Regions from separate parts of the Bacillus sp. 37MA genome, predicted to be linked through region 2. Evidence: riboswitches for the same ligand, from Rfam matches in the RefSeq annotation. Region 2 holds a riboswitch; each other region holds the start of a gene.
What was found. A riboswitch is a leader RNA that binds a small molecule or an ion and turns the genes downstream of it on or off. The one in region 2 is predicted to bind S-adenosylmethionine.
Positions count from the first base shown of each region.

Region 1 (4,266 bases), 1.4 Mb from region 2:
ATTTCAAAAAAGATTTTGCGATTAGAGAAACATTAAAGTCTGCATCCCTCTTTTATCCAAATTGGGATCAAAAGCGGGCAGAAGAACTCCTTGAACTCTTTCATTTAAAAAAATCCAAAAAAGTAAAAAGCTTGTCCAAAGGAATGGAGTCGGGGCTCGGCATTACGGTTGGACTGGCCAGCTATTCACCAGTGACGATTTTCGATGAACCATACATCGGACTCGATGCCGCCGCGCGCAGCCGTTTTTATGATTTATTAATAGAAGAATACGAACGCCAGCCACGTCTGTTCATCCTCTCTACCCATCTCATTGATGAAGCAGCAAAATTATTTGAAGATGTGTTTATCATTCATAAGGGGGCCCTTCTTCTTCATCAAGACGTGGAAACATTACGTTCGATGAGCTTTTCGATTACCGGGACGAAAAAAGATGTGACAGAATACTTGAATGGAAAAGCACCCATCCATCGTAAAGAATTTGCCGGACGCATAACAGCTTACGTATATGGTTCTGAATGGAACCGCCATGAAGCGGAACTGTACCGTCTTGACACAGATTCAATTCCGATTCAAGAGCTAATGGTTCACTTAACCGATTCTCGCACAGGAGGTAAAAAATGATGAACAATATAAAAGCGGTTATTCACTACGAATGGACTGGAACGAAAAAAGCAGCCAGTGTGTTTTGGATCATTCTCGGCAGCACCGTGCTGCTTTCCATTATCTCTGCTTATTCGTTTACCGACGGCGAAGTGTATATGGGCGGCACATCGATTGCGTTATTCGCTTATTTGACGATTACCGGATTTATTGCCGTAAAAGACAGCATGTCGTACTGTATACAACGCGGCGCCACCCGCAATCAGTTTTTAGCCGGTATCGGGCTTTCGTTTCTCGTTACTTCGATTATAATGGCAGTTATTCACACGATTTTAGTGGAATTGGCCATCCTGGTGACAAAAGACCTTTTGAATTTGAAAACCGTTCACTTTTTCAGATTATCAGATTTACTGTCAACATCCCCTTCTTTTTTGACCGCAACGGTTGTTGACATGTTACTCTCTTTCTTTTGTCTCGCCACAGCATTTTTAATCGGAGCAATCTTCTTTCGATTCGGCAAAACGATTGGTCTTTCGTTTTTAGCTTTTTGTGGTCTGATATTGATGAACGCTTCTATTCAAACAAAAATCGGATCATTTCTTTTCAGTGATTCTAGCAATGCCATCTTGATGGATTTTGTTATCTTGTTTTTCCTTGGCGTTATTTGTTTTTTTATTACTTGGCTGATCATTCGAAAAACGTCGATTCACCCGTCTATACAGTGAAAATTGTTCTTGACTGAACCGATACGACACGATATGATAATTTTAATTATTCATATAATTTAATAGCCTATTCTTATCAAGAGAAGCTGAGGGTACTGGCCCACGGACGCTTCAGCAACCAGCCGAGACAGGTCAGGTGCTAAATCCAGCAGACTACTAAATTTAAGTCTGGAAGATGAGAAGGAACGGACAACACATACATGTTGAAAAGCCTTCTTGCATTTAGGAAGGCTTTTTTCAGTTCAAATATAGAGAGGACGTTTACAATATGACATTACTTGACAGGCTCAAAACAGACGTGCTTACCGCTGATGGAGCGATGGGCACGCTTTTATATTCACATGGCATTGACTTTTGCTATGAAGAATTAAATACAGAAAAGCCCGAAATCATTGAAAAAATTCATAAAGACTACATTGCAGCAGGTGCTGATGTTATTCAAACGAATACGTATGGGGCCAATGCGATTAAGCTTGCCCGTTATGGCATTGAAAACCGATCACGTGAATTGAATGCAGCGGCGATCGAGATTGCCAAAAAGGCTGCTGCACCAGGTGGACAGTTCGTTCTCGGTACAATCGGAGGTATTCGCGGGATCCGCAAAAGCACCGCAACAAATGCAGAAATTATCGCCTCGGTCCGTGAACAAGCAGAAAGTCTTCTCTCTGGTGACCCTGATGGTATTTTATTTGAAACATATTACGATTTTGAAGAATTGTCTGAATCTGTAAAGGTTTTACGCGAAATGAGTGATGTTCCAATTATTGCTCAAGTTTCCATGCATGAGCCTGGTGTTTTGCAAAATGGATTATCCTTAAATGAGGCATTGCACCGTCTTGAAGGAATTGGCGCTGATGTTGTTGGCGTTAACTGTCGTCTCGGCCCTTTCCATACGATTCAAGCGTTTGAAGGCGTAACACTGCCTGAAAAAGCATTCCTATCCGCGTCTCCCAATGCAAGTCTTCTTGATGTGGAAGACGGCCGGATCGTTTATGAATCAGAAGCGGATTATTTTGGCCGTGCTGCCGTCCTTTTAAGAAACGAAGGCGTCCGGTTAATTGGCGGATGCTGCGGTACGACGCCGAAACATATAGAAGCAGCCAAAAAACGGCTGGTCGGTCTTCCTCCTTTAACGGAGAAAAAGGTAAAAACGAAAAAACCGATTGTCATTCAAGAAGCAAAGCCTAGCACAGATGTATCGATTTGTGAAAAAGCGAAAACGGAGCGAACTGTGATCGTTGAACTTGATACACCAAAAACATTGCTCACAGAAAAATTCATTGAAGGTGCGAATAAATTGTATGACGCAGGTGTTGATGCCGTCACAATGGCAGACAACTCGCTTGCTTCTCCACGGATCAGCAATATGGCGATGGGTGCAACATTAAAATTACAACATGATGTCCGCTCACTTGTCCATATTACGTGCCGTGACCACAATTTAATCGGTCTGCAGTCTCATTTAATGGGGCTTGACGCGCTCGGTCTTCATGACGTGCTTGCGATTACGGGGGATCCAACAAAAATAGGCGACTTCCCAGGTGCGACAGATGTCTATGACGTATCAAGCCCTGAACTCATTCAGCTTATTAAACAGTTGAATGATGGGATTTCATTTTCTGGTAAACCGCTCAAAAAGAAAGCTAATTTTTCCGTTGCGGCGGCGTTCAATCCAAACGTCCGTGTTCTTGAAAGAGCCGTGACAAGATTGGAGAAAAAAATTGAATGCGGTGCGGATTATTTTATTACACAGCCTGTATTTACGAAAGAAAAAATTGTTGACGTATATGAAGCCACAAAACATTTATCAACACCTATATTCATCGGAATTATGCCATTAACAAGTATGCGCAATGCGGAATTTCTGCACCATGAAGTGCCCGGTATTAAATTATCAGATGAGACACTTGAGAGAATGCGTGCATGCGGTGATGATCAAGAGCGTGCTGCCAAAGAAGGTATACAGATTGCGAAAGAACTGCTTGATACAGCAACACAAATTTTTAACGGAATATACATTATTACGCCGTTTTTACGTTATGATATGTCTATGGAATTAATTCATTATATAAATGAACTGGATGCACTAAAAGAGAGAGGGATTGTTCATGCAGACTCATCAAATTGAGAAAGAACTTCAAAAGAGAATACTCCTGATTGATGGAGCAATGGGAACAATGCTGCAAAACGCCAATTTAACGCCGGAAGATTTCGGTGGGGAAGAATACGATGGCTGTAACGAGAACTTGAATTTAACAAAACCGGAAGTGCTTGAACGTATTCACCGTGAATACTTAGAAGCGGGTGCAGATATTATTGCAACAAATACATTTGGCGGAACGCCTGTCGTACTAAATGAATACGATCTTGGCGATAAAGCGTATGAAATTAACTTACGTGCTGTTGAAATTGCCCGCAAGGTCGTCGATGAATTTTCGACACCAGAATGGCCGCGATTCGTTGCCGGTGCCATTGGACCAACGACGAAGACGTTGTCCGTTACAGGAGGCATTACATTTGACGAACTCGTCGATAACTTTGAATTACAGGCGAAAGCACTTATTGAAGGCGGTTCTGACCTGATTTTAATGGAAACAAGTCAAGATATGCTGAATGTAAAAGCAGGCACTCTTGGGATTAGACGGGCGTTTGACGCAGCCGGAAAAGAATTGCCAGTCATGATTTCTGGCACAATTGAGCCGATGGGCACAACACTTGCCGGACAAAATATTGAAGCGTTCTACATTTCAATTGAACATATTAAACCTTTGTCAGTTGGATTGAACTGTGCGACAGGTCCAGAGTTTATGACCGACCACATCCGTTCTCTCTCTGATCTGGCAACAAGCTATGTAAGTTGTTACCCGAATGCCGGTCTTCCGGATGAAGAAGGTAATTATCACGAATCACCTGAATCGTTATCCAAAAAGCTCGGAGCA
Region 1 is NZ_KB889752.1:3,719,038-3,723,303, reverse strand. Features, by position in the region: gene A3M5_RS0120485 (ATP-binding cassette domain-containing protein) at 1-623, shown strand, start outside; gene A3M5_RS0120480 (hypothetical protein) at 620-1,327, shown strand; SAM riboswitch class I at 1,398-1,509, shown strand; gene A3M5_RS0120475 (bifunctional homocysteine S-methyltransferase/methylenetetrahydrofolate reductase) at 1,596-3,455, shown strand; gene metH (methionine synthase) at 3,436-4,266, shown strand, end outside.
Region 1: it holds a riboswitch for S-adenosylmethionine, as region 2 does, so the genes downstream of both, A3M5_RS0120475 (bifunctional homocysteine S-methyltransferase/methylenetetrahydrofolate reductase) here and metK (methionine adenosyltransferase) in region 2, are expected to answer to the same signal.

Region 2 (4,266 bases):
TCCTGTGTTCATTATTCACGGGAGGCTTGATGACAACGTATCCGTAGAACATGCATATCGTCTTGAGAAAAAGTTGGATAAGGCAGATATATTATATTTTAACGAGTATGATCATTACATACCACCTGCTGTAAATCGCAAAATTGTCGGGAAAATTGCAGTATGGATGAAAGAAAAAGGGAAGGGGAATGTATGATGGGCATGCCAATGGAATTAAACACAATGATTGTCACGAAAGGAAATGAAACGAGAGAAGAAGAAAACAGATTTGTATTAACAAAGAACGGCTACCGTCTGTATCCAATAGGCATTCCGATTGCCGTATACAAAGTGAAAGACAGTGAGCAAAGCGGGATAGCAATTATTGAAAAAGTGGAGTGGCAAAATGATACGACAACCATTACGTATACACTTGTATCATTAAAATCAACGAATTAATATGAAAACCCTCCTGACGAACAGGAGGGTTTTCATATTTACATTTTAGGTCCGCCAAGTACTTCGATGTCAGAAGGAACACCGGTGAATTTTTTGAAATTAGCACGGAATTTAGCAGAAAGTTCCTGTGCTTTGACCATGAACGCTTCCTGATCAGCCCATGATTTACGTGGAATTAATACATCATCAGGCACGCCTGGTACTTGAACTGGAATATTGAGACCGAATACTTTTGTTGTGTATGTTTCAACGTTATTTAGTTCTCCTTCAAGTGCTGCTTGAATCATCGCACGTGTGTATGAAAGCTTCATACGTTGTCCTGTCCCGTATTCGCCGGCTGTCCAGCCTGTGTTCACAAGGAATACCTGCACGTTATGCTCGTCAATTTTTTTGCCAAGCATTTCTGCGTACACGGTTGCAGGAAGCGGAAGGAACGGTGAGCCAAAGCATGTTGAGAATGTAGCTTCCGGGCTTGTAATGCCGCGTTCTGTACCGGCAAGTTTTGATGTGTATCCACTCAAGAAATGGTACATAGCCTGCTCTTTTGATAACTTGCTGATTGGAGGCAAAACGCCGAATGCATCAGCTGTTAAAAAGATAATTGTATGTGGGTGACCCGCGATGCTTGGATCAATAATATTCTCAATTGATTGAATCGGGTAAGCCGCACGCGTATTTTCAGTTAACGAGTTATCAGCGTAATCTGGAATGCGTGTATCATGATCAAGGATAACGTTTTCGAGAACAGAGCCGAAACGGATCGCATCGTAAATTTGCGGTTCTTTTTCACGTGTCAAGCCAATTGTTTTTGCATAGCAGCCACCTTCAATATTGAACACACCGTTTGCAGACCAGCCATGCTCATCATCCCCAATCAAGCGTCGGTTCGGGTCAGCAGAAAGCGTCGTTTTGCCTGTGCCGGAAAGACCAAAGAACAGGGCGACATCACCTTCGTAGCCGACATTTGCCGAGCAGTGCATGGACAATACGTTGTTTTCTGGCAAAAGGTAGTTCATCACGGAGAAGATCGATTTTTTCATTTCTCCAGCATATTCTGTTCCACCGATTAACACGACGCGTTGTTCAAATGAAATAATGATGAACGTTTCAGAATTAGTGCCATCCACAAGAGGATCAGCCTGGAACGTCGGAGCAGATAAAACCGTGAATCCCGCTTCATGCGAGCGGAGCTCTTCTTCTGTCGGACGGATGAACAATTGGTGAGCAAACAGGTTGTGCCACGCGTATTCATTGATGACCTGAATGGGCAGGCGATGTTTATGATCTGCACCGGCAAAGCCATTGAAAACGAACAGTTCATCTTTTTCTTTTAAATGGCGTAGGACTTTATCGTACAAGTTATTAAACTTTTCTTCAGAGATCGGTTGGTTCGAGCCCCAATCGATTTTATCCTTTACGGCCGCTTCTTTGACGGTAAATTTGTCTTTTGGAGAGCGTCCTGTATATTTGCCTGTTTCGGCGCAAACCGCACCGGATGCGGTTAAAATACCTTCAGCGCGTTTGAGTACCTTTTCTACGAGTACAGGTACAGAAGGCTGTTGTAATACATTTGAGCCTTTCAGCAGCTCGACGATTTCGCTGGAAACAGTTAGAGAGTTCATATTTGTACAACCATCCTTTTCGAAATTTTTATATGTGTTGTGATTAAGATGAAATTAGTATAACACATTAATATTAATAATCTATACTAATTAAAGAGATTTTTATATTTTAATGAATTTTTTTGGTTTTTGGGGTTTAATCAGTGTACTATATTAATAAGAAAGGGTGATATTGGATCATATAAAGTTTCTCTTCCGTCCGATTCAATGGGAATTTACTGACCGTTCATCTGCGACAAATGATGCTGCACATATAACTTATCTTTTTTTCTAAGGAAAATCGGTTGACATGATGAATGATCTTTCGTAACATTGACACTTGAACGGATACTCTTATCCTGAGCCGGTGGAGGGACAGGCCCTGTGAAACCCAGCAACCTGCCGTATAAAACGCGGAAAAGGTGCTAAACCTGAGCAAGGATCAACCTTGGACGATAAGAGTGAAAGGCCCGAGTAAAAACAACCTTTCCTCTCTCTATGCCGGGAGAGTTTTTTTATTTTCCGGATCATCGGGGGAATATGAGTACCGTACCCATACTGATTTAAAGGAGGAATTTTTTCATGACAAAACAGCGTCGCCTGTTTACATCAGAATCTGTAACAGAAGGACATCCGGATAAAATCTGTGATCAAATTTCCGATGCGATACTTGATGCGATTCTTGACAAAGACCCGAATGCCCGAGTAGCAGCGGAAACATCTGTCACAACGGGGCTCGTACTCGTTGCCGGGGAAATTACCACTTCATCTTATGTGGATATTCCAAAAATCGTTCGTGAAACGATAAAAGAAATTGGGTATGTACGTGCAAAATATGGATTTGACTACGAAACAGCTGGTGTATTGACATCGATTGATGAACAGTCACCCGATATTGCAGCCGGTGTAAACGTAGCACTCGAAGCACGTGAAGGCCAGATGACGGATAAAGAAATCGACGAAATCGGTGCCGGTGACCAAGGCTTAATGTTCGGTTACGCATGCAATGAAACAGCGGAATTAATGCCGCTGCCCATTTCACTCGCACATAAACTTGCACGTCGTCTGACACAGGTACGTAAAGATGAAGTGCTTGAATACCTTCGTCCGGATGGTAAAACGCAAGTAACGGTTGAATACGATGAACATGGTCAGCCGGTTCGTGTGGATACAATCGTTATTTCAACTCAACATCATCCAGAAATTACACTTGAGCAAATTCAAAAAGAAGTTCGCGAACATGTCATTAATGAAGTCGTACCGGCTGAATTGATCGACAGTGAAACGAAATTTTTCATTAACCCGACAGGCCGCTTTGTGATCGGCGGACCACAGGGGGATGCAGGTTTAACAGGCCGCAAAATCATCGTTGATACGTATGGCGGATATGCTCGTCATGGCGGTGGGGCATTCTCTGGTAAAGATCCGACGAAAGTAGACCGTTCTGCGGCCTATGCAGCTCGTTACGTGGCAAAAAATATTGTGGCTGGGGGTCTTGCGGATAAATGTGAAGTTCAGCTTGCATACGCAATCGGTGTAGCACAGCCGGTATCGATTGCTGTTGACACATTTGAAACAGGTACAGTGTCAGAAGAAGTTCTTGTTGACCTAATTCGCAAAAACTTCGACCTTCGTCCAGCAGGAATTATTAACATGCTTGATCTGCGCCGTCCTATTTATCGTCAAACAGCGGCATACGGCCACTTTGGGCGTACGGACGTGGATCTTCCATGGGAACGTACGGACAAAGCTGAGCTTTTGAAATCAGAAGCAAAATAATAAAAAGCTGCCTGAAAGTTATTTGACTTTCAGGCAGTCTTTTTTTTATGATGGTATGCTTTTATGACAGCTGATGGGATCTACCAATAAATGATCGGATCACAGGTTAAAAACGCAACGTTCATTTCCATACTTTTGTTAGCATATCTTGTACATCATTTTTGAATGGATTTATAATATTGTCCTTTTTCCGCATACTCGCGGACGATTCGTTCCATATCTTTCCGGTCCTCTTCAGTAACATCGCGAATGACTTTAGCGGGACGCCCGAATGCCATTGTGTTCGGTGGGATGATTTTGCCAGGCGGAACGAGGCTGCCGGCACCAATGAACGCACCTTCACCAATTTCAGCATTATCTAAAATGATGGACCCCATGCCGATGAGTGCACCTTTTCTAATTTTGCAGCTATGTAAAAGAACTTGGTGGCCGATCGTCACATGATCTT
Region 2 is NZ_KB889752.1:2,335,124-2,339,389, reverse strand. Features, by position in the region: gene A3M5_RS0112930 (alpha/beta hydrolase family protein) at 1-196, shown strand, start outside; gene A3M5_RS0112925 (DUF2584 domain-containing protein) at 196-438, shown strand; gene pckA (phosphoenolpyruvate carboxykinase (ATP)) at 477-2,060, opposite strand; SAM riboswitch class I at 2,391-2,501, shown strand; gene metK (methionine adenosyltransferase) at 2,622-3,818, shown strand; gene A3M5_RS0112910 (gamma carbonic anhydrase) at 3,974-4,266, opposite strand, start outside.

Region 3 (4,266 bases), 1.9 Mb from region 2:
AAAAAGCCCAAGTCCGCTATGAGATTTGGAACAACAGCAATACTGAAAAACATACATGGGCTGATGCGGAAGAAACGAGTCCAGGCGAATATACAGCTGCCTACACATTTACAGAAGCAGGTGCGTTCACCGTGAAAGTTCATGTTGAAAATGACGAAGGACTACATGAACATGAAGAGCATCAAGTGGATGTGAAATAATAAACAACTCAAGTCATACTTGTCATAAAGAAGTGAGTGGTCCATATTTACCTTATTATTGTCAACCCATCATCAGGAAGTGGGAACGCCCGGTCACTTTGGACAAAAGTGGAACGGCACTTAAAAAAGAAGCACGTCCAGTACGATGCACTGATCGGCGGTTCGGAAGCATCGGCACGTGAATTTGTCTGGCAAAAAATGCAGGAAGTTAAAGTAAAAGCCGTAGTGGTCATTGGCGGTGATGGAACAGTCAATGCTATTTTGCAGGATGTTGTCTATACGGATACAGCGATCGCTGTTTTACCAGCAGGTTCAGGAAATGATATCGCCCGCATTTTCGGTTTAACGGATCATCCAGGTCAATTTGTAGATCAGTTGCTTACCGCCCGCAAACGAAAACAGATTGATGTAATGAAAGTGAATACGAGCTATGGATTAACGGTCGCAGGAGCAGGACTTGACGCAGATATTGCGGAGCGTATAAATAGAGCATTTTATAAAAAGTGGTTTAATAAGATAGGGGCCGGTTCATTTACTTATATGATCGGAACGATTTTATCGTCACTGTTATTTAAACCATTTAAAAGCACAATCATGATTGACAATGACAAGTTCGTATCAGATGAAACGTGGCTACTTGCCTGCGGAAACACATCATCTTACGGCGGGGGACTCGTTATTTGTCCGTATGCACACCCGATAGACGGTGTATTAGATGTAACGATGCTTCATACAGTGAAGCGGAGAAATATTCTCTTTCAGCTGTTCCCGGCACTATTGCGTGGTACCCCTGTTTTGAAGCAGGGTGTTACCTATAAAAAAGGGAAAGTCGTGAAAATCGATACTGATAGACCGATTTCCATTATGGTCGATGGGGAACAGATCGGTACAACCCCGGTTCAAGTTACTGTTCATGCAAAAGCACTCCATCTTATTTTAACAACATGAAAGAGACGCTTCGCAATTTGCGAAGCGTCTCTTTTTTAGTTTACTACCTGGAATACGATATGACGGTTCATAACCGGTTTCAGCTTAAAAAGAACATGTGTTTTTATTTCTTTTTTCATTACCGCTGAGACGGCCAAAGTGAGGGGTAATGATTGGATGAATAATGTTGCGCGGTGATCAATGTAGCGGGTAATCTGATCTTTGTAAAACAATTCGCGCTTTGCGATTTTCTCCTCTGTTTCTTTCGTAAGCTGCACAGCAAATTGTGTAACAGAATATTCGACTCCTCCAAAAAATTCAGCTACTGTCATAACACATGACACTCCTTCCTCCAATCCATTTGTCAATACTTATGTATATATCTTAACATAAAATTTACAAAAGATTAATATTTAATTAAAGAAAATTTATAATCTCCATATTTATATGCTGTAAACTTTTGTTTATACATAAAGAATTGAGAAAGATGAGTTTTTTATTCGATATTGTCACAGCTGTTGACAATTTCAAAGTATAACACGTATAAAATAGAGAAAAACCCTGAGCTTGTTCAATCAATTGTTAGTGTCCATGAAAAAGCGATTGACTTTATTAATAGTAACCCGGATGAAACAAAAACGTTAACGATTGCAGATATTAAAGAAACGACGAAACAGGAACTGCCTGTAGATATCGTTGACAGCGCATGGAAACGGATTACGTATACAGCAGATATTAATGAAGAAGTGGTAAAGGAATTTGCTGCATTGATTGACAAACAATTTATACAATAAAAAGGTTGTCATTGAGCTCATTTTCCTGTACATTTAAAAAATAAGACTAATTAAACATACCTTATCAAGAGAAGCGGAGGGACTGGCCCGATGATGCTTCAGCAACCGGCCTCGCAGGGCAAAGGTGCTAAATCCAGCGGACCGACACCGTCCGGGAGATGAGAAGAAGTGTAAAAACAAGCCTTCTTCCATGAAGGCTTGTTTTTTTATGAAAAGGAGCGATAGTGATGACAAATATTGAAACGAAATTAGCGCAAATTGGCAACCGGACAAATAATCCAACAGGTACAATTAATCCGCCTGTTTATTTTTCTACAGCGTACCGTCACGAAGGGATCGGTATGTCAACGGGGTACGATTATGTACGTACTGGCAATCCGACACGTGAAGTCGTTGAAAAAGCGATTGCAGACCTGGAAGGAGCGGATGCAGGTTTTGCTTTTTCATCTGGCATGGCAGCCATTCATACGCTGCTATCTTTATTTGAGCCGGGTGATGAATTTCTCGTTTCAGCTGATCTGTATGGCGGCACATACCGTCTGTTTGAAAAAGGATGGAAAAAGTTCGGCCTGGCATTTACATACGACAGCTTTGAGGATTTGACTAAAACGAAAAAGCACGTTTCAAATAAAACGAAAGCCATTTTCTTAGAAACACCAACGAATCCATTAATGAAGGAAACAGATATTGCTTCAGTTGCTTCTTTTGCAAAAGAACATAACTTAATTTTAATTGTTGATAATACGTTTTATACACCGGTGCTGCAGCGTCCGATCGAGCAAGGGGCTGACATCGTTCTCCATAGCGCGACGAAATATCTAGGCGGTCACAATGATGTACTTGCTGGACTTATCGCAGTAAAAGGAGAAGAGCTCTCGGCAAAAGTATTTGAATTTCAAAATGCGATTGGTGCGGTGCTGTCACCGTTTGATTCCTGGCTGCTTGCCCGCGGGATGAAAACGCTCAGCCTGCGTATGAAGCAGCACACGGAAAATGGGCAAAAAATCGCTGCGTTTTTAGAAACACACGATGATATTTTAGATGTGTTATATCCCGGACAAGGTGGGATGCTTTCATTTCGTTTAAAATCGGAAGAATGGGTCAATACATTTTTGCGAAATATGAAGTTAATTTCATTTGCGGAAAGCCTTGGGGGCGTAGAAAGCTTCATTACGTATCCTGCGACGCAGACACATATGGATATTCCTGAAGATGTACGAATCGCAAATGGTATCTGTAATAAGCTTCTGCGTTTCTCAATCGGTATTGAGCACGTGGAAGATTTGATGGGGGATTTAACGCAAGCATTTGAAAAGATGAAAGGATGATTAGATGAGCGACTATACATTTCAAACAAAATTGCTTCATAACAGCCATAAATTTGATCCGCATACAGGGGCAGTTAGTGTACCGATTCAGCACGCATCAACCTTTCACCAATCCGATTTTGATTCATTTGGCCAGTACGATTACAGCCGGTCTGGAAATCCGACGCGTGAAACACTTGAAGCGGCGATTGCGGAACTAGAAGGAGGCGTACGCGGATTTGCGTTTGCATCCGGCATGGCGGCGATTTCAACCGCGTTTCTTCTATTATCTAAAGGAGATCATGTCGTCGTAACAGAAGACGTATACGGCGGCACATTCCGCATGGTAACAGCGGTATTGACACGATTCGGTATTGAACATACATTCGTTGATATGACGGATCTCGATGCAGTTGCGAAAGCGATTCAGCCAAATACGAAAGTTATTTACATGGAAACACCGTCCAATCCTCTTTTAAAAGTGACCGACATTGAAGGGATCGTCAAACTTGCGAAAGCAAATGACTGTCTAACATTCCTTGATAACACGTTTTTAACGCCTGTATTGCAGCGTCCAATCGAATTCGGAGTCGACCTTGTTTTACACAGTGCAACGAAGTTCTTATCGGGCCATAGCGATGTGTTAGCAGGTCTTGCTGTCGCAAAGGATGAAAACATCGCATCAAAGGTTTATGCGCTTCAAAACTCATTTGGTGCCGTATTAGGAGTACAGGACTGCTGGCTCGTACTGCGTGGATTAAAAACATTGTCTGTCCGGCTAGAACAATCACAAAAAGGTGCGGCTGAAATAGCAAATTATTTAGCTTCGCATCCGCGCGTGAAAAATGTGTATTATCCAGGTCTGGCTGCTCATCCAGGTCATTCTATACATTTCCGCCAGGCATCAGGGGGAGGCGCTGTTTTATCATTTGAACTTGAAAATGAAGACGCTGTTCGTCAGTTTAGCGCCAATGTAAAGATTCCGGTTTTTGCCGTAAGTCTTGGTGCGGTTGAATCAATTTTATCGTATCCGCCAAA
Region 3 is NZ_KB889752.1:460,051-464,316, forward strand. Features, by position in the region: gene A3M5_RS0102480 (FixH family protein) at 1-200, shown strand, start outside; gene A3M5_RS0102485 (diacylglycerol/lipid kinase family protein) at 237-1,148, shown strand; gene A3M5_RS0102490 (hypothetical protein) at 1,184-1,459, opposite strand; gene A3M5_RS0102495 (substrate-binding domain-containing protein) at 1,634-1,921, shown strand; SAM riboswitch class I at 1,980-2,086, shown strand; gene A3M5_RS0102500 (methionine biosynthesis PLP-dependent protein) at 2,149-3,249, shown strand; gene metC (cystathionine beta-lyase) at 3,254-4,266, shown strand, end outside.
Region 3: it holds a riboswitch for S-adenosylmethionine, as region 2 does, so the genes downstream of both, A3M5_RS0102500 (methionine biosynthesis PLP-dependent protein) here and metK (methionine adenosyltransferase) in region 2, are expected to answer to the same signal.